3 regions of the Bacillus sp. T3 genome follow, and region 3 is predicted to be linked to each of the others. Evidence: riboswitches for the same ligand, from Rfam matches in the RefSeq annotation. Region 3 holds a riboswitch; each other region holds the start of a gene.
The links. A riboswitch is a leader RNA that binds a small molecule or an ion and turns the genes downstream of it on or off. The one in region 3 is predicted to bind cyclic di-AMP.
Positions count from the first base shown of each region.

Region 1: it holds a riboswitch for cyclic di-AMP, as region 3 does, so the genes downstream of both, RGF10_RS13800 (APC family permease) here and RGF10_RS16455 (CBS domain-containing protein) in region 3, are expected to answer to the same signal.
Region 2: it holds a riboswitch for cyclic di-AMP, as region 3 does, so the genes downstream of both, RGF10_RS07835 (APC family permease) here and RGF10_RS16455 (CBS domain-containing protein) in region 3, are expected to answer to the same signal.

Region 1 covers NZ_CP137761.1:2,679,132-2,687,440, reverse strand. The annotation lists gene RGF10_RS13840 (hypothetical protein) at 1-133, shown strand, start outside; gene RGF10_RS13835 (HAD hydrolase-like protein) at 222-656, shown strand; gene RGF10_RS13830 (ribose-phosphate diphosphokinase) at 757-1,722, shown strand; gene RGF10_RS13825 (aldo/keto reductase) at 2,182-3,006, shown strand; gene RGF10_RS13820 (hypothetical protein) at 3,176-3,427, shown strand; gene RGF10_RS13815 (RMD1 family protein) at 3,516-4,229, opposite strand; gene RGF10_RS13810 (TSUP family transporter) at 4,620-5,387, shown strand; gene RGF10_RS13805 (hypothetical protein) at 5,479-5,952, opposite strand; cyclic di-AMP (ydaO/yuaA leader) riboswitch at 6,108-6,251, shown strand; partial or broken gene RGF10_RS13800 (APC family permease) at 6,410-8,237, shown strand; gene RGF10_RS13795 (immune inhibitor A domain-containing protein) at 8,292-8,309, opposite strand, start outside.
Region 2 covers NZ_CP137761.1:1,513,997-1,522,305, forward strand. The annotation lists gene sigF (RNA polymerase sporulation sigma factor SigF) at 1-588, shown strand, start outside; gene RGF10_RS07810 (stage V sporulation protein AA) at 696-1,316, shown strand; gene RGF10_RS07815 (stage V sporulation protein AB) at 1,306-1,725, shown strand; gene RGF10_RS07820 (stage V sporulation protein SpoVABEA) at 1,742-2,332, shown strand; gene RGF10_RS07825 (spore germination protein) at 2,304-3,821, shown strand; gene lysA (diaminopimelate decarboxylase) at 3,953-5,272, shown strand; cyclic di-AMP (ydaO/yuaA leader) riboswitch at 5,347-5,513, shown strand; partial or broken gene RGF10_RS07835 (APC family permease) at 5,648-7,471, shown strand; gene RGF10_RS07840 (GNAT family N-acetyltransferase) at 7,775-8,119, shown strand; gene RGF10_RS07845 (DUF309 domain-containing protein) at 8,137-8,309, opposite strand, start outside.
Region 3 covers NZ_CP137761.1:3,204,972-3,213,280, forward strand. The annotation lists gene RGF10_RS16445 (ZIP family metal transporter) at 1-669, opposite strand, end outside; partial or broken gene RGF10_RS16455 (CBS domain-containing protein) at 1,399-1,850, opposite strand; cyclic di-AMP (ydaO/yuaA leader) riboswitch at 2,254-2,395, opposite strand; gene RGF10_RS16460 (stage V sporulation protein S) at 2,629-2,895, opposite strand; gene RGF10_RS16465 (hypothetical protein) at 3,053-3,265, shown strand; gene RGF10_RS16470 (TfoX/Sxy family protein) at 3,399-3,650, opposite strand; gene RGF10_RS16475 (CBO0543 family protein) at 3,753-4,319, opposite strand; gene RGF10_RS16480 (hypothetical protein) at 4,436-4,912, opposite strand; gene RGF10_RS16485 (hypothetical protein) at 5,087-5,536, shown strand; gene RGF10_RS16490 (hypothetical protein) at 5,691-6,050, opposite strand; gene RGF10_RS16495 (sigma-54-dependent Fis family transcriptional regulator) at 6,178-8,034, opposite strand; gene lpdA (dihydrolipoyl dehydrogenase) at 8,280-8,309, opposite strand, start outside.

The sequences.
Region 1 (8,309 bases), 530 kb from region 3:
GACGGATATGTTTGCTACCCAAATGACCTCATGGTTTGACCATTTGACAAGGGAAGAAATAAGACAAAAACAACTCGAAATTGACTTGGAGGCTATTTCCGAGCACGGTTTGCGTTCAGAGCCGGTTTCCTGAGTCGTTTGTTGATACGTATACATACTTTTGCAACCAATTTGGAAAAGAAACGAAACGGTCTGATATCGATTATTTAAGGGAGTTGGGAATGACTGTTTTTAAGATTCCGGTAGAGCCTATTCCGTTCATGAATGAAACGTTAGAAGAATTAAAAGACGCAGGGCATGAATTGTATTTGCACACTGGTGGAGATGAGGCGAATCAGCGTCGAAAAATAACTCAGCTAGAGCTTACAACCTATTTTGAACATCGAATTTTCATCTCTGAACATAAGGATACAACTGCTTTATCTGATATATTAAAAACCATTGATGCAGACCCTGAAATCACATGGATGGTCGGAAATTCACTAAGAACAGATATTGTACCAGCTCTTGAAAAAGAAATTAATGCAATCTATATTCCCGCCGAAACGGAATGGAAATTTAACGAAGTTGATGTCAATGTGGAACCAAAAAGGGCTTTTTTTACATTAAACACACTTCTTGAAGTACCAGAAGTAATTCAGAACTACGTACATTAGGAAGAAATGGGACTTGTTTCTTCCGCTTCCTTTTAATCCTTGGAAACTTATAGTAAGATTAGAATAAAAGATTAGTGTTTGTTTTTTGATTGGGGGAGAAATAGTGAGTGTTCACGAAAAGAGAGAGTTAAAGATTTTTGCATTAAATTCTAATCATGAGCTTGCTGCTGAGATGGCTGAGCTTTTAGGCTGTTCGCTTGGGAAGTGTTCAGTGAAACAATTTAGTGATGGGGAAATTCAAATCAATATTGAAGAAACGGTTCGTGGTTGTGACGTTTATGTTGTCCAATCCACATCGCAGCCAGTCAATACACATTTGATGGAGCTTCTAATCATGTTGGATGCCCTTAAAAGAGCTTCAGCCAAAGAAATTAATGTGGTGATTCCTTATTTTGGCTATGCCAGACAGGACCGACAAGCTCGTGCAAGGGAACCGATTACAGCAAAGCTTGTCGCTAATCTATTAGAACGCGCTGGAGCCACAAGAGTGGTAACGATTGATTTACATTCACCACAAATCCAAGGATTTTTTGACATTCCGGTCGATCAATTATTTGGAGCTCCGATCCTTACACATTATATTGAGGATAAAAATTTGGATGATATTGTGGTGGTCGCTCCGCATAAAAATGGTGTAATAAGAACGAGAAAAATGGCGAATCATTTGCATGCTCCGATTGCTATTGTTGATAAACGAGATCCTGAACCAGACTGCGAGGAAACAATTGAGGTTATTGGTGTGGTTGCAGGGAAAACGGCCGTCATTATTGATGACTTAGTCAATACGGCAGATACTCTAACGACTGCAGCTAATGCATTAATGAATGAAGGGGCAAAAGAGGTATACGCATGTGTAACTCATGCTGTTCTTACCAGGTGTTCAGTCGACCGAATTGAAGCTTCCCCTATTAAAGAGTTAGTGGTGACGAACACAATTCAAATGCCAAAAGAGAAAGTAATAGAGAAAATAACCACTTTATCAGCAGCTCCATTGCTTGTTGAAGCAATTAAACGGATACATGATGAAAAACCAGTAAGCTCACTATTCGAATACAGTTTCAGATAGATAAGAAGCAGGGACTCTCCTGCTTCTTTTTGCTTTTGATAGAGTTTCCAGATAATTGGAAATTCGAACTCGAAAGTCGTAGACTTTGTCTAGGTGCACGAATGAACAGGTTTTTCTATGTTTAGTGCACATAGACCGGGTCTACGTGCATTTTGTAGAGGAATTTTATGAAAATCGTACTCGTAGATGGTGGCTATGCGCACGCTAGACTAGTCTTTTCTATTTTTAGTGCACATAGACCTGGTCTACATGCATTATGTTGAGGAATTTTACGAAATTCGTACTTGTAGATGATGCCCTAGGCGCACGCACGACTAATTACATTGTTTTGAAAAAGGCTTAATATTTAACATTTTTCCCTATCTTTTGTATGATTACTATTGGGTGATAACATACTTGAGTAAAGAGTTTGAAATCGCAGATATTATTCATGGTAGAATCGTAAGGAGGAAATGTCAGATGAATTTTGTTACATTAAACAACGGATTACGAATGCCACAACTAGGGTATGGAGTATGGCAGGTAGCGGATGACCAAGCAACTACTGCAGTAGCGAAAGCCATTGAAGTAGGTTATCGGTCAATCGATACAGCTATGATCTATCAGAATGAAAAAGGTGTAGGAAAAGCAATCAAGGAAGCCTCTGTACCGCGCGAGGAGCTTTTTATAACAACAAAGGTTTGGAATAGTGATCAAGGCTATGAAAATACATTGCGTGCGTTTGATGAAAGCCTTGAAAGATTAGGTCTTGATTATGTCGATTTATATTTAATTCATTGGCCAACACCACAATATGATGAATATGTAGATACATATAAAGCAATGGAAAAGCTTTATCATGAAGGTCGAGTGAAAGCAATTGGTGTTTGTAATTTTGAAATTGAGCATCTAGAACGATTATTGAAGGAATGTGAAGTTCCACCTGTCTTAAACCAAATTGAATGCCACCCATACCTTGTCCAAAGCGAGTTAAAGGAATTTTGTGCAAAGCATAACATTTATGTTGAAGCGTGGAGTCCCCTGGAGCAAGGCGGAGATGTACTGAAGGATGAGGTCATTGTGAAGATTGCTGCTGCACATAGTAAAACACCAGCACAAGTCATCCTACGCTGGCATATCCAAAACAATTCCATCGTTATTCCAAAATCAGTTACACCGTCACGAATTGAAGAAAACTTCAATGTGTTTGATTTTGAGCTTACTTCAAACGAACTAGCAGAAATTAATCAATTAAACATCAATCGACGTAGAGGTCCAAATCCGAACGAATTTAATAGACGTTAATTGACAAAACATAAGCTCATTCCAGCATTTCGTTGGAAGGGCTTTTCTTTTTATTCGATTATGTATGAAATATTACCAATTTTCTCGCTTTTTCGCTATAATAAGAATAGTAGTAGTTGCTGGTCATAGATTGCTTTTGGGAAAAATTAAATATGAATGGGTGAGAAAGATGGGTATTCTTTTTGTAGATAAGCAAAAAGTTTGGGTAAACATTGATCATCCAACCAAGAGATTTTCCTTACATAAAGTTTGTATCTATACCGAAAAAATGGCTGAAACTCCGTATAAAGGTGTCGGAGTGTTAAAAAGAGATGGTGGCTGGCTCAAGCTAGATAATAGGGAGGCGGCCGAAAAGCTTTATTTCAGTCAATACCGAGATTATACGTTTATCAACCACCTCGTGGCCTCCAGAATTGCATAAGTCTTGAGAGCTCTAGATGGAAAAACATATCATATATAAATGTTGGACTTTGCTTCTTCCAAGCAAAGTCCATTTTTCTTTATTCGATTTAGGAAATGATGCCGGCAATCTGCAATAACGTAAGGACAATTTCAAATACAATCAAAATGACGATAATCCATTCAACAAACAACCCGCGAATCGAATGGCTGATGTTTGAAAAACCATCCATAATATTGTAAAGGATTTCTGTTTTGCTTTTTAAGATTTTATAGCGATCGTTTAATTCGAAAAAATCAAACATGTTGTCATAAAATTCTCCAGCTGTGCTGCTCGTCCAGGTAATATCAGGTTTGTCCAAAATCATGATATAGGAAAGGGTGTTATACTCGTGCCGGACAATTTTCGCTGTCGTTCTGGCTAATTCTTTGTTGCCGATTCGTAGCTTTCCTTTTTCTAAACGGTCAATCATGTTTTCGAGTTTATCGTGGATATTTCCTAGCTGTTCTTCCGTTTTCTCAAGCGCCACTGATTTTGCGAGCACAGTGGAAATCAATTCAGGGTAAAACTCTTCATATTGAGGCACAATTACATATTTGTCCGTTAGTTCCATTTTATCTGATTCCCCGAGGTGGAGACTGTAGTCATCCGTATATAGTTCAAACTTGCGTAGATCAATTTCAGGTTCAAATGAATGGATAAACGATAAAAACTCTTTTATTACATCATTACCTTTGTTATTAATGAAGACAACAGAGCCGAAGGAAAAAACAAGAATCTGTTGTGTTTCGTCCACTTTCTGATAAAGGAATTTGTTTAGCATGGTGCTTCTCAAAATTAACGGTTCTTCCCAAGTGAATTTTTTGGAATCCCACAATGAATCGCGATTTTGTTCAAGTCAATTTCATTCGTAATGGCAAATGCTTTAAAAGTAATCGGTTCCATCAATATCACTCTTTTCAGCAAAATAGTCTTTTACTACTTCCAGTTTATTCTATTATATCGTAAATCATGCTCGGAAGCAGGGGGCGGTGCCTTGTGTAAGAGGAATTTTAGGTTTCTATAACGTTTTTTTCTGGTTGAGAAAAATAAAATATATTAAAATAACGTTTATTAGAAAATGACATGTTATATTAATATTTGGATCAATGATGATTTTATAAAAATAATTATTGGTCTTCACCCGATTGATATACATAGAAAGGCTGATTGGATGCCAGTTGAATTAGATCCTTCATTATTAGTTATTTTGCTTGTCTTTGGTTTTTTAGCTGCATTTATCGATTCGGTGGTGGGAGGTGGCGGCCTGATTGCATTGCCAGCTTTGCTATTCACTGGACTAACGCCTGCGGCCGCCGTAGCAACAAATAAATTGGCCGGGACGATTGGTTCGTTAACGAGCACAATCATGTTTTATCGTTCAGGTAAACTAGACTTGAGATCGGTGTCCAAATATTTTCCGCTTGTTTTTTTGGGGTCGATGCTTGGCGCTTGGACCGTCCATTTGATGAATCCAGAAATTCTGAAGCCCTTGATGCTTATCATGCTGGCTGTTGTGGCCATATATACAATGTTTAAGAAAAATTGGGGTAGCATTTCAAGTGATAAAAAATTATCGGCTTTCCACATGAGTATGTTTTTAGTGGCCATCTTTGCAATTGGTTATTACGATGGATTTATCGGACCTGGAACAGGATCCTTCTTAATTTTTACATTTTTAATGGTCGGTTTTGATTTCTTAAAGGCAGCTGGGAATGCCAAGTTTTTAAACTTTGGAAGTAATGTAGCAGCATTACTTATGTTTATGTATTTAGGCCAAATCAATTATGCTTACGGGATTCCAATGGGACTTGCGCAACTTGCCGGTGCAATCTGTGGCTCAAAATTTGCCATCAAGCAGGGAAGCGGCTACGTCCGTGCACTTTTTATCTTCGTAACCTTTATATTATTAGCGAAAAATGCTTATGATTATTTTCATTGAACGAGTAATTTTTAAAACAATAGACGAACTAAAAAGGGACGTTCCTGTAACGATTGGAATCGTCCCTTTTTTACCTTTTAAGGTAACTAACTTAATCCGATACGAAAAAAGCTGAATTAAACCCTGCAACTAGAGCATCTCGTGCTGAATTAAGATCACATCGAATGAATACGAGTTGGCCGTTGAATGAATCGTTTTCATCACTCAACAAAATTGCTTGGTCAAGCATTGCAATAGCATTGTTCGTTCGAGCAAGCACTAGTGACGCACGATTGTTGGATAGTTTCATAAGAAGTTGGTTATCTTGTACTGGGGGAATGATAGGAGGAGTTGGATAACTTGGATCAATTGGATACTGAGCATCGAAAAGTAACGCTTTAATTCCAAGATATGCTTCTGTGAGATTATCGAGCGCATCTTGATAATATAGTTCTTTTAATGGATTTGGTGTTGAAGGAAATGAGGACAATTTTTGAAACAGGCTTAGAGTACTTTTGGCAAATCGAATAGCTTGTACTGTGTGGGCCAAGGCTACTCTAACATTTGAAATTATGTCCTTTGACATGGTTTTACTCCTTTCGGACAAACTCGTTATAGTCTATGTGTATGTTAATAGGGCGAGCTTGTATAGGACATTTATCACTGTGGAGGATTTTTCTTCGAATACCAAAAAAATTATTTACTTTTACAGAATTCAGGAGTAAGATAATCACAGTTTCAATTTCTAAATCGCTTAAACCATATGGTACGGGGGACCCATTTTTATGGATTAACAATAATCCTGGGGTGAATCCTTTTTAAGGTAGGGCTACTCAAAGGTCCGAATCCGACAGCTAACCTCGTAAGCGTTAATTGAGAAGGAGTGGAGCTTGTGACACAAAGAAAATAGAGTGTCTACAGGTCTTTTTTCGATGACTTGTAGACACTTTTTTATTTTTATAAAAAAATATGGCTCTTTTTGCGAGATTTAAGTTAAATAGGGCAAGATATTTTTAATCAGCATTATTGGAAGGTGAGCATTAATGTTTTCAGCAGTAAAAAGATTTCTTATTGGACATCCGTTAAAATCCCATGAATTAGGGGAACAAAAAATTAACAAAACAAAGGCATTAGCCATTCTCTCATCTGATGCCCTATCCTCAGTGGCATATGGTCCGGAACAAATCCTGATTGTCCTGGTGACTATAGGTGCTGCAGCATTCTGGTATTCGATACCGATTGCTGTGGGAGTATTAATCCTTTTAGCCGCTCTTATTTTATCCTATCGTCAAATCATTTTTGCCTATCCTCATGGCGGTGGTGCCTATGTTGTATCAAAAAATAATCTTGGGGTAAATCCAGGTTTAATTGCAGGAGGGGCTCTATTAGTAGACTATATCCTAACTGTTGCCGTTAGTGTGTCGGCAGGAACAGATGCGATCACCTCAGCCTTTCCAACCTTACATAACTTTAATGTGGAAATTGCCATTGTATTTGTCATCCTTATTACATTGTTAAATTTAAGGGGCGTAACCGAGTCTGCTTCCATTTTAGCTTATCCCGTATACTTATTTGTGTTAGCATTATTTATTTTAATTGGTGTTGGAGTTTACAATATTATTACGGGTGGTGTTTCTCCAGAACTACACACCCCGATTGGAACACCGATTGCGGGAATTAGTTTATTTATCCTTTTAAGGGCATTTGCTTCAGGAAGTTCTGCTTTAACTGGAGTTGAAGCCATTTCAAATGCGATTCCGAACTTCAAGGACCCTGCACCAAACAATGCGGCGAAAACGTTAATGATGATGGGGGTTTTACTTGCCATTCTTTTATCAGGAATCGTGACATTAGCCTATTTTTATGGTGTTACTCCAAAAGCTGAGGTAACCGTTGTTTCTCAAATTGCAGAGGAAATTTTTGGTCGGAATTTTATGTATTTCTTTATACAAGGAACGACAGCCTTAATCCTGATTTTAGCTGCAAACACCGGCTATTCTGCCTTTCCGCTTCTTGCGGTTAATCTTGCAAAAGATAAATTTATTCCAAGAATGTTCCTTGTTCGTGGAGACCGATTAGGCTATTCCAATGGGATCATCATTTTAGGACTATCATCCATCATTTTAATTCTTGCTTTTCATGCCCAAACCGAGCACCTCATCCCGCTTTATGCAGTCGGTGTATTTATTCCATTTACATTGTCCCAAACTGGAATGATGGTTAAATGGATTCGTGAAAAACCAGAAGGTTGGATCATTAAATTTATCATTAATACTACCGGTGCTGCCATTAGTTGTATCGTTACGATCATATTTTTCTTAACGAAATTTGCACAAGTTTGGTCCATATTAGTTTTTCTTCCCATCATTATTCTTTTATTCCATCGAATTAAAAAGCATTATGATGCGGTGGGGGAACAGCTTCGAATTGCAAATCGGATGCCAGTTATACCAATTGAAGGGAATGTCATCATTGTTCCCGTGGCAGGGATTACGAATGTGGTGGAAAACACGCTGAACTATGCTAAATCTCTTTCGCCAGATCAAATAATTGCCGTTTATGTAGCTTTTGAAAGACAGGATGAAAAACTGTTTGAGGAAAAATGGAAGAATTTTCAGCCAGAATGTTCGGCTTGTAACACTTCATTCTCATTACAGAAGCATTATTACACCGTTAACAAAATTTGTTGATACGGTTGAACATAAAGCTAGTGAATCAAATTTCCGTGTGACTGTTTTTATTCCACAATTTATTCCAAAGCATAGCTGGGAGAATGTTCTGCATAACCAATCAAGCTTATTGATTTCTTCCTTCTTGCTTTACCGTAAAAACGTAATTGTTACAACTGTGCCATATCATTTATCAAAATAATACTAGTACCATAAAAACGGAGCAGTCAAAATGACAGCTCCGTTTATTATTATTTTATTTGTAAATTACGAT
Region 2 (8,309 bases), 1.7 Mb from region 3:
GAACCAGATGATCTTTTTCAGATTGGCTGTATTGGACTGTTAAAGTCTGTTGATAAATTTGATTTAACGTATGATGTCAAATTCTCTACTTATGCTGTTCCGATGATTATCGGGGAGATCCAGAGGTTTATTCGTGATGATGGAACAGTTAAGGTCAGTCGATCATTAAAGGAATTGGGTAATAAAATTCGTAAGGCAAAAGATGAGCTTTCAAAAACATTAGGAAGAATTCCAACGGTCAGTGAGCTTTCGGATTACTTGGAAATTTCTCCGGAGGATGTCATCTTAGCTCAAGAAGCAAGTCGAACACCGACATCAATTCATGAAACGGTATTTGAAAATGATGGGGATCCCATTACGCTATTGGATCAAATCGATGATGGAAATGAAGAAAAGTGGTTCGATAAAATTGCCTTAAAAGAAGCGATCCTAGAGCTGGATGACCGAGAAAGATTGATTGTTTACTTACGATATTATAAGGATCAAACACAATCTGAGGTGGCATCACGGCTTGGAATTTCCCAGGTTCAAGTGTCACGCCTAGAAAAAAAGATCCTCCAGCAAATGAAAGACCGTATGGATATTTAATCCATGCGGTTTTTTTTGTTTATAACCCCATAATTTGGACTTCATGAAAAAAATTCATGAAACTCATACTACCAATAAGAAATTATTGTATTTGGGAAGTGAATGGGATGGAAAAAACAATCTACATTCGCATGCGAAATCGAAGTCAGGTTCGTAAGGAAGAGGTTATTCAATTAAAGGATCTTGCATTAATCATTGCTGAGGAGCGTGTTTACAACCATCTGCAAACGCTGGAGATTTACCAGGTGAAAAATGAAGATCGAAATATTGTCATTATTGATGCAATGACGATCATTCGAAACGTAACGAATGTTTTTCCAGAATTCGAGGTTCAAATGATTGGACCATCACAAACCATTGTGGAGGTTGTTTATAAAAGAAGGAAATCCTCAGTCCCTGCATTTTTGTCCATTTGGTTTTTATTATTTTTTGGAGCAGCACTCACGATTATGAATTTTCATGAGGATGTCAGTATGCAGATTGTCCAGCAAAAGCTGTATACGATGGTTACCTGGAAAAAGGAAGTCAAGCCACTTCTTTTTCAAATTCCCTATTCGTTTGGATTAGGACTTGGAATGGTCCTCTTTTTCAATCATTTTTTTCGAAAAAGAATCAACGAAGAGCCAAGTCCTTTAGAAGTAGAGATGTTCAATTACCAGCAGGATATCGATCAATATGTCATTATGCATGAGAACAAAGAAAGCATGAAGAGTATCGATGATTATTAAAATTATTTTTATGGCTTTTCTAAGTCTGGCTGGTGGCTTAGCTGTTGGAGCAGGTTTTGTCGCATTTCTAACTGTATTAGGAATTATTCCAAGACTGACCCAATTGTCAAAAACAATGAAAATGATTCATTGGTATGAATGGGCGATTGTTTTAGGTGCAGTTGTTGGTACTTTAGCTAGCCTTAGGGAACCTATGATGGGTCTCTCTCCTCTTTTTACGATCCCACTTGGATTAACCGAAGGAGTATTTGTAGGCATGCTCGCAGCAGGATTAACAGAGGTCCTCAATGTGTTTCCCATTTTAGCGAAACGGATAGGAATCGAGGATCGGATTCAAATTTTAATGATGGCCATCGTTTTAGGAAAAATATTCGGATCATTATTTCATTGGATTTATTTTGTGAATTAAAGAAGGGGAAGAAAAGATGAGCGAAAAACGACGGGTAATTATCATTACTGATGGTGATGACTACGCTAGAAAATCAGTCGAAGGAGTTGCAGCAGAGGTTGGTGGTCGCTGTATTACGATGTCCCATGGTAACCCGTCTGTTTTAAGTGGTTTAGAGTTAGTGAAGTTAATAAAAAAAGCACCATACGATCCCGTTTTTGTAATGTTTGATGATAGCGGCTATGTCGGAGAAGGAGCAGGTGAATTAGCATTAAAATATGTTGCTACTCACGAGGATATTGAAGTATTAGGCGTTATTGCTGTTGCTGCAAAGACGAGACAGGCAGAATGGACAAAAGTAGATGTATGTATTGATCGAGAAGGTGTTCTAACCCCCTATGGTGTAGATAAAAATGGAATACCAGAGCTTGATATTGGCCGATTAAATGGTGACACCGTGTATTGTCTTGACCAGTTGGATGTTCCAATTATTGTCGGGATTGGAGACGTTGGAAAAATGGCGCAACATGACCATTTCGAAAGAGGGTCTCCTATTACCAAAAAAGCGGTAGACATTATTTTAGAAAGGAGTGGATACTATGGCAACCGAAATATTGAAAAAGGATGAAGCAAAGAAACATGAAGATACAAAGCAGAAGACGCCAATTCCGGAGTCACTTGAGAAGATTGAGAAATACTTTAAAGACAAAATTGGATTAGGTGATAGCTTTGATTTAGGAGTTAGAAAGCTTAAGGTGATTAAAAAAGATGTCCATCTCTATTATGTCAATGGGTTATGTGATACTCAATATATCATCGAGATAATGGAACAAATCATTCGGATTAATGAACATGAAAAGTTATCAACGAATATGTTCCAAATTGTTGAAAATCATCTAGTTCATCAATCTGTAAAGCCGATTGAAACGTTAGATGAGATGGTTGACCAAGTCTTATCTGGGTTAATGGTTGTTGTGATAGAAGGAGCAAATCAGGCCTTAACGGTGGATGTGCGAAGTTATCCTGGTCGCCAGCCACAGGAGCCAGATACCGAAAAGGTTGTTCGCGGTTCCAGGGATGGCTTTGTTGAAAATATTGTTGTTAATACAGCATTAACGAGAAGAAGAATACGAGATGAACGGTTGCGCTTTGAAATTATAAAAGTGGGAGAACGATCAAAAACAGATATTGCTGTAGCATATATAAAGGATGTAGCCGATACGGATCTTGTTTCAATCATAAAAAAAGAAATCCAGGCCATTAAAATAGATGGTCTTACCATGGCGGATAAAGCGGTTGAAGAATTTTTACTTAAGCAAGGATATAATCCATATCCACTTGTACGGTATACAGAAAGAGCAGATGTCGCTGCAACCCATTTATTAGAAGGACATGTTCTTATATATGTTGATACTTCTCCAAGTGTCATGATTACTCCGACTACGTATTTTCATCATATGCAGCATGCAGAAGAATTCAGGCAATCGCCGGCAGTCGGAACATTTGTTAGGTGGGTGCGATTTCTCGGTGTCATTCTCTCGTTGTTTCTTTTGCCATTATGGTTTCTTTTTGTGCTAGAACCTCATCTGTTGCCGGATAAATTGGCGTTTATTGGACCAAATGAGCATACAAATATTCCGATTGTCGTTCAGCTATTTCTTGCCGATGTGGGGCTTGAATTTTTAAGGCTAGCCGCAATCCATACACCCACTCCACTTTCAACAGCGATGGGGTTAATTGCTGCTGTATTAATCGGTCAAATAGCGATCGATGTAGGTTTGTTTGTTCCGGAAGTTATCCTTTATGCATCTCTTGCAACAATTGGAACGTTTACGACTCCAAGTTATGAATTAAGCATTGCGAATAAAATTGGAAGACTAATGTTATTAGTAGCAGTTGCCATTTTTCATGCCCCAGGCTTTGTAATTGGAGCCACACTTTATTTTCTTTTCTTATCTAGAATTCGTTCCTTGAACACACCATATCTATGGCCGTTTCTGCCATTTAATCCAAAGGCAGCATGGCAAATCATCATTCGTACAAGCGTGCCAGGAGACAAAATTCGTCCAAGCATTGTCCATCCGAAGAACCGCCATAAGCAGCCAGCTAACTCTTAGAAAATGATTTGCAGATGACAGATAATTATGATAAAGTTGGTTTAATTAAAATAACCACAGAAATAGACAGTATCTCTTGTAGAAACTGTCTATTTACTTATAGAGTTAACTTGCAAAACGGAGGGAAAAGGATGTATTTTCATGGAACCACGAAAATAAATGATAAAGGTCATTTGGCAATTGGCGGAGTAGACACCATTGATTTAGCCGAAAGATTCGGAACACCATTATATGTGTATGATGTGGCTTTAATCCGGGATCGTGCCCGCGGTTTTATCAAAACCTTTGAATTGCTTAATGTACCAGCACAAGTTGCCTATGCAAGTAAAGCTTTTTCAACTGTTGCCATGGTTCAATTAGCAAAAGAAGAAGGTCTATCTCTTGACGTTGTCTCAGGTGGAGAATTATATACAGCACTTCGCGCAGAATTTCCTCCAGAGAAAATCCATTTTCACGGAAATAATAAAAGTGATGATGAAATAAAAATGGCACTGGATGCTAATATTGGATGCTTTGTCGTAGATAATTTTTATGAATTAGAACGTTTAGCAGAAATTTGCAGCGACAAAAAAGTGAAAGCAAATATTCTATTAAGGGTAACACCTGGGATTGAAGCGCACACGCACGATTATATTTTAACTGGCCAAGAGGATTCAAAATTTGGCTTTGATTTACAAAATGGCCAGGCAGAAGAAGCGCTAATAAAAGGCTTACAATCCGATTCGCTTGAAGTACTGGGCATTCATTGTCATATTGGTTCGCAAATTTTTGAAACAACAGGCTTTATTTTAGCAGCACAGAAAATCTTTGAAAAATTACATGCATGGAATCAAACTCATCAGTACATTCCAAAAGTATTAAACCTAGGCGGAGGCTTTGGAATCCGTTATACGAATGAGGACGAGCCAATTCAACCGCACCAATACGTTGAACAAATTATTGCAGAAGTCAAGGAACAAGCTGAAAAGTTTAACATGACAATGCCAGAAATTTGGATTGAACCAGGGAGATCATTAGTTGGGGATGCAGGAACAACACTTTATAAAGTGGGTTCTCGTAAGGAAGTTCCAAATGTACGAAATTACTTAGCTGTTGATGGCGGAATGAGTGATAATATTCGTCCTGCCCTTTATCAAGCAAAATATGAAGCCGTATTAGCCAATCGTCCGTTAGCAGAAGCGGAGGAGACTGTTAGTATTGCAGGTAAGTGCTGTGAGTCAGGAGATATGCTTATTTGGGATTTGCCACTGCCAAAGGCTGGTGATCAGGATCTATTAGCTGTATTTTGCACAGGAGCGTATGGATATTCGATGGCAAATAACTATAATCGTATTCCACGTCCACCAGTTGTTTTTGTTGAAAATGAAGAAGCGACACTTGTTGTGAAAAGAGAGTCTTATGAGGATCTTGTAAGACTAGATTTACCTTTAAACGCTAAGGTAAGAATCTAACTTTAACAGTCTGATTAGTTATTTTCACTCTTTACAAAATATGTACGCAAGAGTATGATAATCAACAGTTTCATATTTCTAAGCCGCTTAATCCAAAAGGAACGGGGAACCCAATTTGTGAGTACTTGTGCTCACTTGGGGTGAATCATTAAAAGAGGAACTAGAGTTTCCTTGATAATGACGGGCTACTCTTTGGCCCGAATCCGACAGCTAACCTCGTAAGCGTTATGAGAGAGGAAGGTGACAACTGTTGAGACATTGTTTAAATATGTCCACAGGGGTATGTTTCATGCTACTGTGGACTTTTTTTGTTTAAATCATCAACTCCTTTATTGGGAAAGCTAATTTTAAAAATAGTTGATGGTGGGTGCAAAAATGTTTACTTCATTAAAAAGGCTTATTATTGGTCGGCCGTTAAAATCACATCAGCTTGGTGAGCAAAAGCTTAACAAGCTTAAAGCGCTGGCTATATTGTCTTCTGATGCTCTCTCATCAGTGGCGTATGGGACAGAGCAAATCCTTCTTGTATTAGTTACAGTGAGTACCGTTGCTTTTTGGTATTCATTACCGATTGCAGTTGGAGTGCTATTTCTTTTAACAGCCCTTATTTTATCGTATCGACAAATAATATTTTCATATCCTCACGGAGGTGGGGCTTATGTCGTATCAAAGGAAAATATTGGAGTAAATGCAGGCTTGATTGCAGGTGGCTCTTTACTAGTCGATTATATTTTGACGGTGGCGGTTAGTGTTTCGGCTGGAACGGATGCTATTACATCAGCGTTTCCAAGCTTACATGATCATACAGTTATTATTGCCATTATTTTAGTTATTTTTATTACCATTTTAAATTTACGAGGGGTAACAGAATCCGCCTCGGTTCTAGCGTATCCCGTCTATTTATTTGTCTTTGCTTTGATATTGACCATTGGTATAGGGGGATATAAGATTGCGACCTGACAGGTATCACCAGATTTACATGCGCCGATTGGTGCCCCTGTAGCTGGGATAACCCTATTTCTGTTGATCAGAGCTTTTGCGTCTGGTTGCTCTGCCTTAACAGGTGTTGAAGCGATATCCAATGCGATCCCGAATTTTAAGGATCCCGCTCCTAACAATGCAGCTAAAACATTAATTCTAATGGGCTCCCTCCTTGCGGTGCTATTCACTGGAATCACTTGCTTGGCTTATTACTATGGGATTACACCATCTCCTACAGAGACGGTTGTATCGCAAATTGCTGCCCAAACCTTTGGGCGGAATGTAATGTATTATTTTATCCAAGGAACAACAGCCCTTATCTTGGTATTAGCAGCCAATACAGGATACTCGGCGTTTCCGTTATTGGCGTATAGTTTATCGAAGGATAAATATTTGCCGAGAATGTTCACTAGTCGTGGAGATCGGTTAGGGTATTCGAATGGCATTATCACACTAGCTATTAGCTCCATCTTGCTCATTATTGCTTTTAAAGGACAAACAGAACAATTGATTCCATTGTATGCTGTCGGTGTTTTTATTCCGTTTACATTATCTCAATCTGGGATGATCCTTAAATGGTTCAGGGAAAAGCCGAAGGGCTGGATTGGTAAATTTATCATCAACTTTATCGGTGCATTAATTAGTTTTATCGTTATGATGATCTTTTTTATTACGAAATTTGCTCAGGTTTGGTCTGTTCTTATCTTTTTACCAATCATTGTTTATTGTTTCCATCAAATCAATAAGCATTTTGAATCCGTAGGGGAACAATTAAGACTAAAAGCAGGAGAAGAACCGATTAAGATTGAAGGCAATGTTATTATTGTCCCTGTTGCAGGGATCACACAAGTGGTTGAAAACTCGATTAGCTATGCAAAATCATTAACAGATCAGGTCATTGCAGTTTATGTTTCTTTTGACAGAGAAGATGAAAAATTGTTTGAACAAAAATGGAAAAACTGGCAGCCGGATGTCAGATTGGTTACTCTACATTCACATTATCGCAGTATTATTCAGCCGTTAACTAAATTTATTGACACTGTTGAGCATAAGGCAGCAGAATCAAACTATTGGGTTACAGTATTAATACCGCAGTTTATTCCGAAAAAAAGCTGGCACAACATTTTGCATAATCAATCAAGTCTGTTAATACGAGCTTATTTGTTATACAAACGTAAGGTTGTTATCGCTACCGTTCCCTATCATTTTATGAAATAGTTATTTATATTTTAAACAACGTGATGGGGAACCAAGGCTTTTTTATGTAAAAAAGCAAAGATTTATCCATGACATACAACTTTCAAAATTTTTCCAATTAATAAATGGAATAACGAATTTTTTTCGTGTAGAATAAAGTTTAAGAAATTTTGATTGAAGAAAAGCATTGAATTTTGTATGATGATAACAATGATGTTCGTTTGCAACAAATATCAATGATTACATATAATGACAACGTAATGGAAGTTTGTCGTTACTTGTATTATGGTCTGGACATGTTTATATATTAATGAGGGATACAGTATGTTAATTCGTTATAAAAAAACATTTGAGAAAATTGCAATGGGTCTATTGTCATTCATGCCAGCTGAGAAGGATTTGAAAAAGTTACAGCAGACAATGAAACAGTATGAGTTGGATGAACAGTGGCAGCTTTTCCTTTGGAAAGAAGAAGACATTATTGGGTTGATTGGAATTTTCAATGAACAGAATTGTTTGGTCATTCAGCACATTTCAGTAAACCCATCCCACCGACACCATGGTATCGGAAAAGAAATGGTGTCAGCTTTAATGGAAATGTATCCTGGAAAAGGGATATTGCCAAATGAAACGACAGCACCATTCATCGAAAAATGTAAACAGTGCTGATATAGTGAAGGCAGGAGCTAAACTAAATTCCTGCCTTCTTTTTTATTCCGATTAAGTATGGCCTTTTCCCGCTCCTGAAAAACTTCAGTACGATCTCTGAGCGTATGACGATGCAGAAGCTCACGTTTTGCAAAATCACTACTTTTACCCCACATGAATCCTTTTTCAGTCGAAATGTCCTGGCATTGTT
Region 3 (8,309 bases):
CATTTTTATTGTTTGATGACTTCTGAATCCCTTCCACAATATTTCATAAAAGGTGACATAGCTCAGCGATCCGATTGCTATCCCCATAATCATTGTTTGCAGTTTTGGCGAATGCAAATCGATGCTCATTCCCAAATAGGTATTTAACCCCACTGCAAAAGATAGAAGACAGCTAAACACTATAAATTTTTTAACTTTCTGTTTCGAATTCAAAGCAGTAACCATTAATACCATGCCTTCAGGTATTTGGTGTATTAAAATGGCGATTAGTAATGAAGGGTGATAAAAATGCTGCTCAGATAAATTTAATCCCAATGCAAGTCCAGTTGGAATGCTGTGAATAAACAATGACAAAAACAAAAGAAAAAAGGTCTCTTGATACTCAGATTCAATATGTTTAGCACTGTGTAAATATTTTTCAAAAAGCAGCATCATAAAAATACCTAAAGAAACCCCAGAGACTATCCCAATATGCTGATATTTAGAAACTACTTCAGGAATTAAATCAAACGCCAACAAACCTGCTAAAATTCCACCGCAGAAAACATTAAGATACAAATGATTTCTATTAAAATACCGCCTAATGAACGGAACAGCTAATCCCCCTAAAGCTGTTCCGAAGAAGATAAACACCCCAATAATTATGCTTGTTCTAATTTCCCCTATCATGAGCTCCCCCATCAATGTCCATTTCTATAGTGTATTCAAGAAAAAATCCCCAATGACATCGAACTCAATGAGAGCGAATGACATACAGATGAATTTTAGGGATAAAAAAAACTGACTAGCAAAAGCATAGTCAGGAAGGCTGTGTGCAAGCAATAATCTAGAATCTTCTTTTTAAAGATGGAGACACGATCGTTTTCTCTAACAAATATTGTACTCCATATAACAAATATGCTTTATAGTGGAGGTAAATAAAAAATTGGAAATGATTTAATCCATTAAGGCTTATGATTTTTAATTTTTTAAGAATATCAATAAAAAGAAAAGCAAATAATCCATCAGCAATCACGTTTAGGAAAGCAAACTTTTTAAAGTTTCCGAACGAAAATTTAAGTAACCACATGGATAATGGCATATAAGGACCCACACTAAACGGGAGTTCATCCTTTAGAAAAGATTTGCGCTTATCGTAAAACTTCCACCAATTCCTTTTATGACCATACAGGTGATTAAGAATCTCAAAAATAACAATAAAAACCCCTGAAATCGAATATCTTTTAAAACTCCGCTTTCCGATAAAAAGCAGCGATAACCAGGGAAATAAGATTATTGCTATATTAAAGAATAAGTGTCTTTTTGTTATCATTCATTTCACCTCAGCCGATTTTGTCCAACTTTGTTTATCCTTTCCAAAAATCACAAAAAAAAACCGCCCATTTGAGCGGTCATTCTTTATTCAACAACATTATTTTCTGGTTGTGTTCTTAATTCTTCATTTCGATTGATTAATAGCCTATTTGCACAGTACTTTATAATTTCTCTTCTTGTAACAATTCCGATAAAGACTCCACCATCATCAACAACTGGAACAAAGTTCTGCTCCATTGCCCGTTCTATGATATCTTCAATTTCAGCGTTTATCGAGATTGCTTCATTACTTCGCATGAGCGGAATATCTTTTAGTTTCGTTTTATGTGTATTTTCGAACGATAAACCCGGGTGTTTTTGATTTTCCACAACAAATCCCCCTCCGTTATAGTACCCACATATTTCCCATCATTATCTAATAGTGGGACTGCGGAGTATTTATGATACTCCATTTTTTCTAACGCCTGTCTCATCGTTGATTCAAATTTAATAAATGCTACATCCTGTTTAGGAATCAAGAAAAATGCAATATTCAAGAAAAAGCCTCCTTCTTACCAGTGCTCGAAATTCGTTCATACTTTTCTTATAATTGATCCCCAATATTGAATACTCTATTTTTTTATTTTTGGCTTTGTTAAATTTGTCTGTTGATTTCCGCTGCAGGTACTCGCTTTCCGCGGGGAGTCCGGGAGCCTCCTCGGCGCCATAGCGCCTGTGGGGTCTCCCGTGTCACCTTCTCCCGCAGGAGTCTCGCACCTTCCGCTCCAATCAACAGATTGCTCAAAAAACAACATTGTTCTTTAACACAGCCTTATTTTTAATAATTCTAGTCCTATTATAATCAGCAAAATAAAAAGACCTACTCTTTGACAAGTAGCATTTACTGCAACAAAGCGATGATCCCAGCAGTAAATCCCTCTTGAAAATGGTGGTCTGTATGACCCCCTTCGCTTTAGCCGACGAAGTTAGCTGACGGGTAGGATGGCGAAAGAGTGCTCTCATCCCTTCTAATTATGTAGAATTAACCCCAAATAGTTGGTTCCTCCGCTCCCAAACAGATGGGATTAGGCCGAGTTATATTTTGTTGTGTTAACGTGCCTATTCTACTACTCTTTTTTGCTATTTGTAAATAAGTAGAATTAGCTATATTCACTCCTTATTTCAAGACTTGGTCACTCATACGTTAAATCTCTTTCATTTTCATGCTTTCTCCATAAAAAAGCGTCTCTTCATAGAGACGCGCATACGGAGAAAGTTCCATCAAAGAGGTATTAAAAGAAGGCATGATTTTTCCCTTTCATCCTACCCTTTCGACTATCTTCTAGGACTTATCAATAATTTGATTGCTGTCCTGTTTTCATTGGAAATTAAAACATCTGCAAATGCAGGTACAAACACAAGATTCACACCGATCGGAGCAACGAATCCTCTTGCAATCGCTATCGCTTTTATAGCTTGATTTAATGCACCAGCTCCAATAACTTGGATTTCAATTTTCCCCTTTTCTCTTAACATTCCAGCAATGGCTCCAGCAACAGAATTTGGATTGGATTTCGATGAAACTTTTAGTACATTATCCATATTCATTTTTCCTCCTAAAATTCAATACAATGATGTGATCACTGGATAGAATGGAATGAGCGTATTATTAATCATATTCAAATTTGTATTTAACAGAACTCATTTTAAAGGATAATTCTACCTTCACGTCGAAATAAATAGAAAAGGGGTTGGCCCAATGAATAAAGTTGAACTATTAACAAAGCTACGCAATTCTAGTCGAGGTAATATGTTTTCAACAGAAATACCAAAGACTACAAAAGAAGATGAGAAAAAGATTGAACAATTAGCTGAAGAATTAGAAAGTGAAGGAAAAATCAAGATAAGAGAATGTGTTCAACGTGAATACTCTGTTTTTCTACACGGGATCATTAAGTATGCAGCCGAATAGTCGGTTGCATGTTTATTTTCGTACCGTTAAACCAAAAAAATCACATTAGCCAGATATTCTTTTGTCTAACGTGATTTTTATTATCTTATTTACTTTCTATTTTCTTCTAATTTCTCAAGAGATTCCTACTACATCACAGTGTCTTATAATAATCTCTTAGCTCTTGCTTTACCTCATCGGGCAAATTGTGCCACCTTATTCCCCAAAGTGCTCCCTCTAATGCACAAAGCATATTGAAACAAGCTGTTGGATCGTTAAGTTTGAGTCTTCTAAATGCTCCTTTACTTCCAAGTTCTTCAAGTGACTGTGGTGTTTCAATACCTACTTCTAATAGTTTCCCCTCAATCACTTTACTAATATTAATCATATCATGTAAGGTGTTCATTATTTTCACCCCATATTACAAGGAATTAGCCTTTTTTTATTGAACAAGACTCATATGCGCCTAATTTCCGCTCCCTTTAATAATAACGTAATATAAGGCAAATTATATAATCGGTTCAAAATTTTTCACTTTACTCAACCGATAAGCTAATAAGAAGATGACGAAATAAATAGGAAAAGAATAAAAGATATGCCAATCTTTTAATACGTAAAAACCAAGCCATATAAATAATGGCTCTCCTATAAAAGTATTTATACTTGCAAAAATCAATCCTTTTATGATGGGGGAAATATTCGGTTTAATTTGAATTAAGGTCATTACAAAAATAGGAAGCAAAACCCAATCCCAAGGTAAATATGATGGGATTGAAGGAAGCACTTTCCCTGTATAGTACCACTTACCGTATTGCACGCCTAAGAAATCACACCAAGAAGAAACAATAATAACAAACATCCCTGAAAATAAAAGACGATTTGAACTGTTTTTTTTTCGTATTTTTATCCAAAAAATGATCGGTAAAATAGTAAAAACGATAAGAGATAACCAAAAATCCCAATGGAACAAAGTATGATCCATCCAATATTTTAAGAAATCATGATTCGCTTTTGTAACATCTTGATAAAATTCACCGACTTTTTCAATCTTATCTTTCGATTGTATAGTTTTCATTATTTTCTGCCCTTAACTATTTTTTAGTATATTATTTAGGAGTTAGATTATCTTATCTCCAGCAAACCGATCAATTGCTTATTAATTGATAACGCTACACCTTTGTTCGCTTTCATTTATCGGATAGAGCTAAATAGTTTCTTTTCTTTCAAGAATTGAAAGCTATACATGAGTAAAGATTTTAAAAAGAACAATAGTGATAATTGATAATTCTTTAATCGAACAAGAGAACCTAGTCCAATTTTTTTACAAAAAGTAACGAATGGATAAACAAATAAAGTATCTATAACCAAGTTAGTAGTTAAATAAAGAAAAAAATTGCCATAAGTAAGTTTTAAAATCCACATTGAGCCAATGAAAAATGGTCCCCATATTAATGGAAACTCTCCTGATAATTTAGGATGGAGTTTTTCATAAGCCCACCACCATCTTCTATTTTTTGCAATTATACTTTCACCCTTTACAAAAAGAGACATGAATGTACTTGTTAATAAATACCTTTTTAAAGATTCCTTTCCTAATAAAGGGAATGTGAACCAAGGAAATATAAACAATCCAATTAGAATTAATTTTAAATACTTATGATATTTCATGAAATAACCCCCTATAAACCATTAAGAATAAAATCCCCTAAAATCAGGAAAATATTTAAACATATAACAATCATTAATTAAAAAAATCCACGCTTGACCATTTATATTCATACAAGCCCCTAACTAGCAATGGAATATAATATAAGAAAATAATGTATTTAGGCGGTGTTTACTATGTCTTTTAAGTTATCGATAGAGCAGCCTATTCTAACATTTAAAACTTCAAAGGGGAGTCAATACTGGCTAGATGAATATGGCCGTTCCCAAAGGTTTAAATCTTATCATCCAAATCATGGTGTTGATAATCAAGGGATAAGAGAACCCTATAACCATGTCATTTTTGTTAGTAATGAACATGCCCATACTTTAGACTTAGCTGCAGACTATAAAGGAAAATGGTGGATGATTATCCGTAAAAGTACGATATGTATCGTAGCATATGATTCTGAAAAACAACTGCGTATGATTGCTGGTCCATTTGATTTTTCTTTCGAACCTAAACTCAAATTAGCGCCTATTGAGATAAAGAATTTAATATACGCAGACAGCATCCAGGGATATTATGTCCAAGGGTATTTTCATATAGGTAATGAAATTGTCGAGTTGGAGTATTTTTATAGTTAGATATTCAAAAAAATGACTATCAACATAATCAGTTCATGATTATGCGGACAGTCCAATCCATGATTAAAAATGACCAATTTCATCTAAAAGAAGAAGGCTAGCTACCAGCTAGAGGTGTTATGTTGATAAGTTTTCAAAAAAAACATTAGTATTATTACACCTTTTCCAATTTATTAAAAGCTCCACATAGATTTTTCAAGGTATATACACGAGCTGAAATCATAAATAAATCATTCTCGTAATAATGAACATAGTCATCGATAATGCTCAGCCCTGTTTCAAACCGATCCACTAAATAAAAAGTATACTTCTTATCCCAAGAAAACTTATTAATTCTAGTCAACTCATCAGCTAAAAGCTGAAACCTATGCTCCTCAACCAAAAGCTTAATATGATACAGTTTATCCATATTTACAATCGTATGGGCTTTATTTTCATAGTTTTTATAAACAAATTTGATAAACTCCTTGATATTCTCAGCTAACAAATTCGCTTTTTGCATCTCAAAGTTCATCTCTCTCCTACCTCCATAAAAATTCCTTTTATAGAAGAGTATGATGTGAACCAGCATAATGAACCGCAAAAATAAAAAAATCCTGTTAAGACAAGTTCCTTACAAACAATGTCCTAACAGGATTATTTTATAATCCAAATTTCTGTAGTCTCTTATAAAAAGTACTTCTTGGTACATCAAGTAATTTTGCAGCAGCGGTCACATTACCTTTTGTCTTGTTCAAGGCATCGAGCATTAAATCACGTTGGATTTTCGCACGGGTATTTAACCTTTCCTCATTTTCCTGTTCCAATGGAGCAGGATCCATGATTGCTAATGGTTCTAGTGTGTGCGATAAGCCGTCCAGACCACTACCAAAATCCGGGGCGGAAATATGCAATCGTTCAAGTACATTCATTAGTTCACGTATATTACCTGGCCAATCATATGCTTTTAATTTAGAAGATATTTCATTAATATTGGGAATGGACCAATTATTTCTTTTACAAAAATACTGAACAAGGAGTGGGATATCCTCTCTCCTGTTTCTTAATGGCGGAACACAGATCGGAAACACGTTTAATCTGTAAAAAAGATCTTCACGAAATTCGCCTTGCTTTACACGTTCTGTTAGATTACGATGGGTTGCCACAATAACTCGAGCATCAAAGGGTACTTCATTTGACGCCCCAATTGGAGTGACTTTTCGTTCCTGAAGCACACGTAATAAAGCTACTTGCATCGAGTGAGGGATTTCTCCAATCTCATCTAGGAAGATCGTTCCTTGATGAGCCTGTTCAAACTTACCCTTATTGCCCTGTCTTCTAGCACCCGTAAAAGCTCCTCCCACATACCCAAACAGCTCGCTTTCGATAAGTTCCTTTGGGATCGCTCCACAATTGATGGTGATAAACGGACCATTTTTTCGGGGGCTGTTATCATGAATCGCCTGAGCAATTACCTCTTTTCCACAACCCGTTTCACCCGTAATCATGACAGTTGCATCAGTAGGTGCAACAAGTTTAACTTTTTTTAATGTATTTTGAAAGGACTCACTTATTCCACACTCTCCTTTAAAAACAAAGGTGTTGGTGGACAATCTTGGAGTTGGAGTTGGTTTAGGAGTAACAATTTCCGTTAAATAGATGGAACTTCCGTTTAGGCTATTATCATCCTTAGAAAGGAAAGGCATTTGAAGATCGATTCTATACAGGGTATGTACAATTTCAAGAAGATGCATTCCAAGTACATTTGGAACCTTTTTACGAACGGGTTGACTGGCAGCTATGATCACTTGTTTGTGATTGCATACAACAAAGCATTGGTTTGGACGACTCTCAGCCAAATTAGTGGCTTGTTGAATAAGGGAAATGTTGTTCTGGAATAATCGTTGGTTTATTTCTTTTTCAATTGCATATGCAATGGACGTTACCATTCCAAACATAAGTGGATGGGAGTACTCAATCGGACAAGAAACATCAATCACACCAAGTAGGCTCCCATTTTCATGTAGGATTGGCGTAGCCGAGCAGCTCCAATAATGCGATGCAACAGAATAATGCTCGACCCCATTAATAATAACAGGTTCTCTTGTTTCAATGGCTGTCCCGATTGCATTTGTCCCGACTTCACTTTCAGTCCAACGCACTCCTTCTACAAAATTAATTCGATTTGCATCCATTAATGTTTTATTGTTGCCCGTTAAAGATAGGACGTACCCGTCTGGGTCGACAAGGAGTGTCATCATTCCCGAGTCTTTGATTGCCTGTTCCATTTGAGAAAGATAAGGTGTTGCAATTTCTAAAAGTTGTGAATTTTGATTTTTCTTAATTTGTAGCTCGTTAGAGGTTAATACATTCAAGCCTTTATTCAAATATGGATTGACTTGCTCTTGTTTGCAGCGATACCAAGATTCCGAAATCCGCTTATTCAACCGTGCTGAATCGAGCACGCCTTCCTTGACAAATCGTTTCCACGTATCTAAATATACCGTCGTAGGATTCATGGTAACACCTCTAATTTTCATAAATAATTTACACCATGATTTGAAGTGTGTTATGACCTAGAAGAAAAAATGGAGCACCAGAAAGAAATGATAAAACGAGGGTAAAAGACCATTACAAGTCCAATTATATTAAAAAATGTATTCGCTTTCAATAAATCTTAAGAACTATATAGACAATATAAAAAAACAAACTTCGCGTTCTTACGCAAAGTTTGCCGAAAATAGTATATTTAATCTATCTCCTATTAAACATGTACAGCATGACCAACTGCACT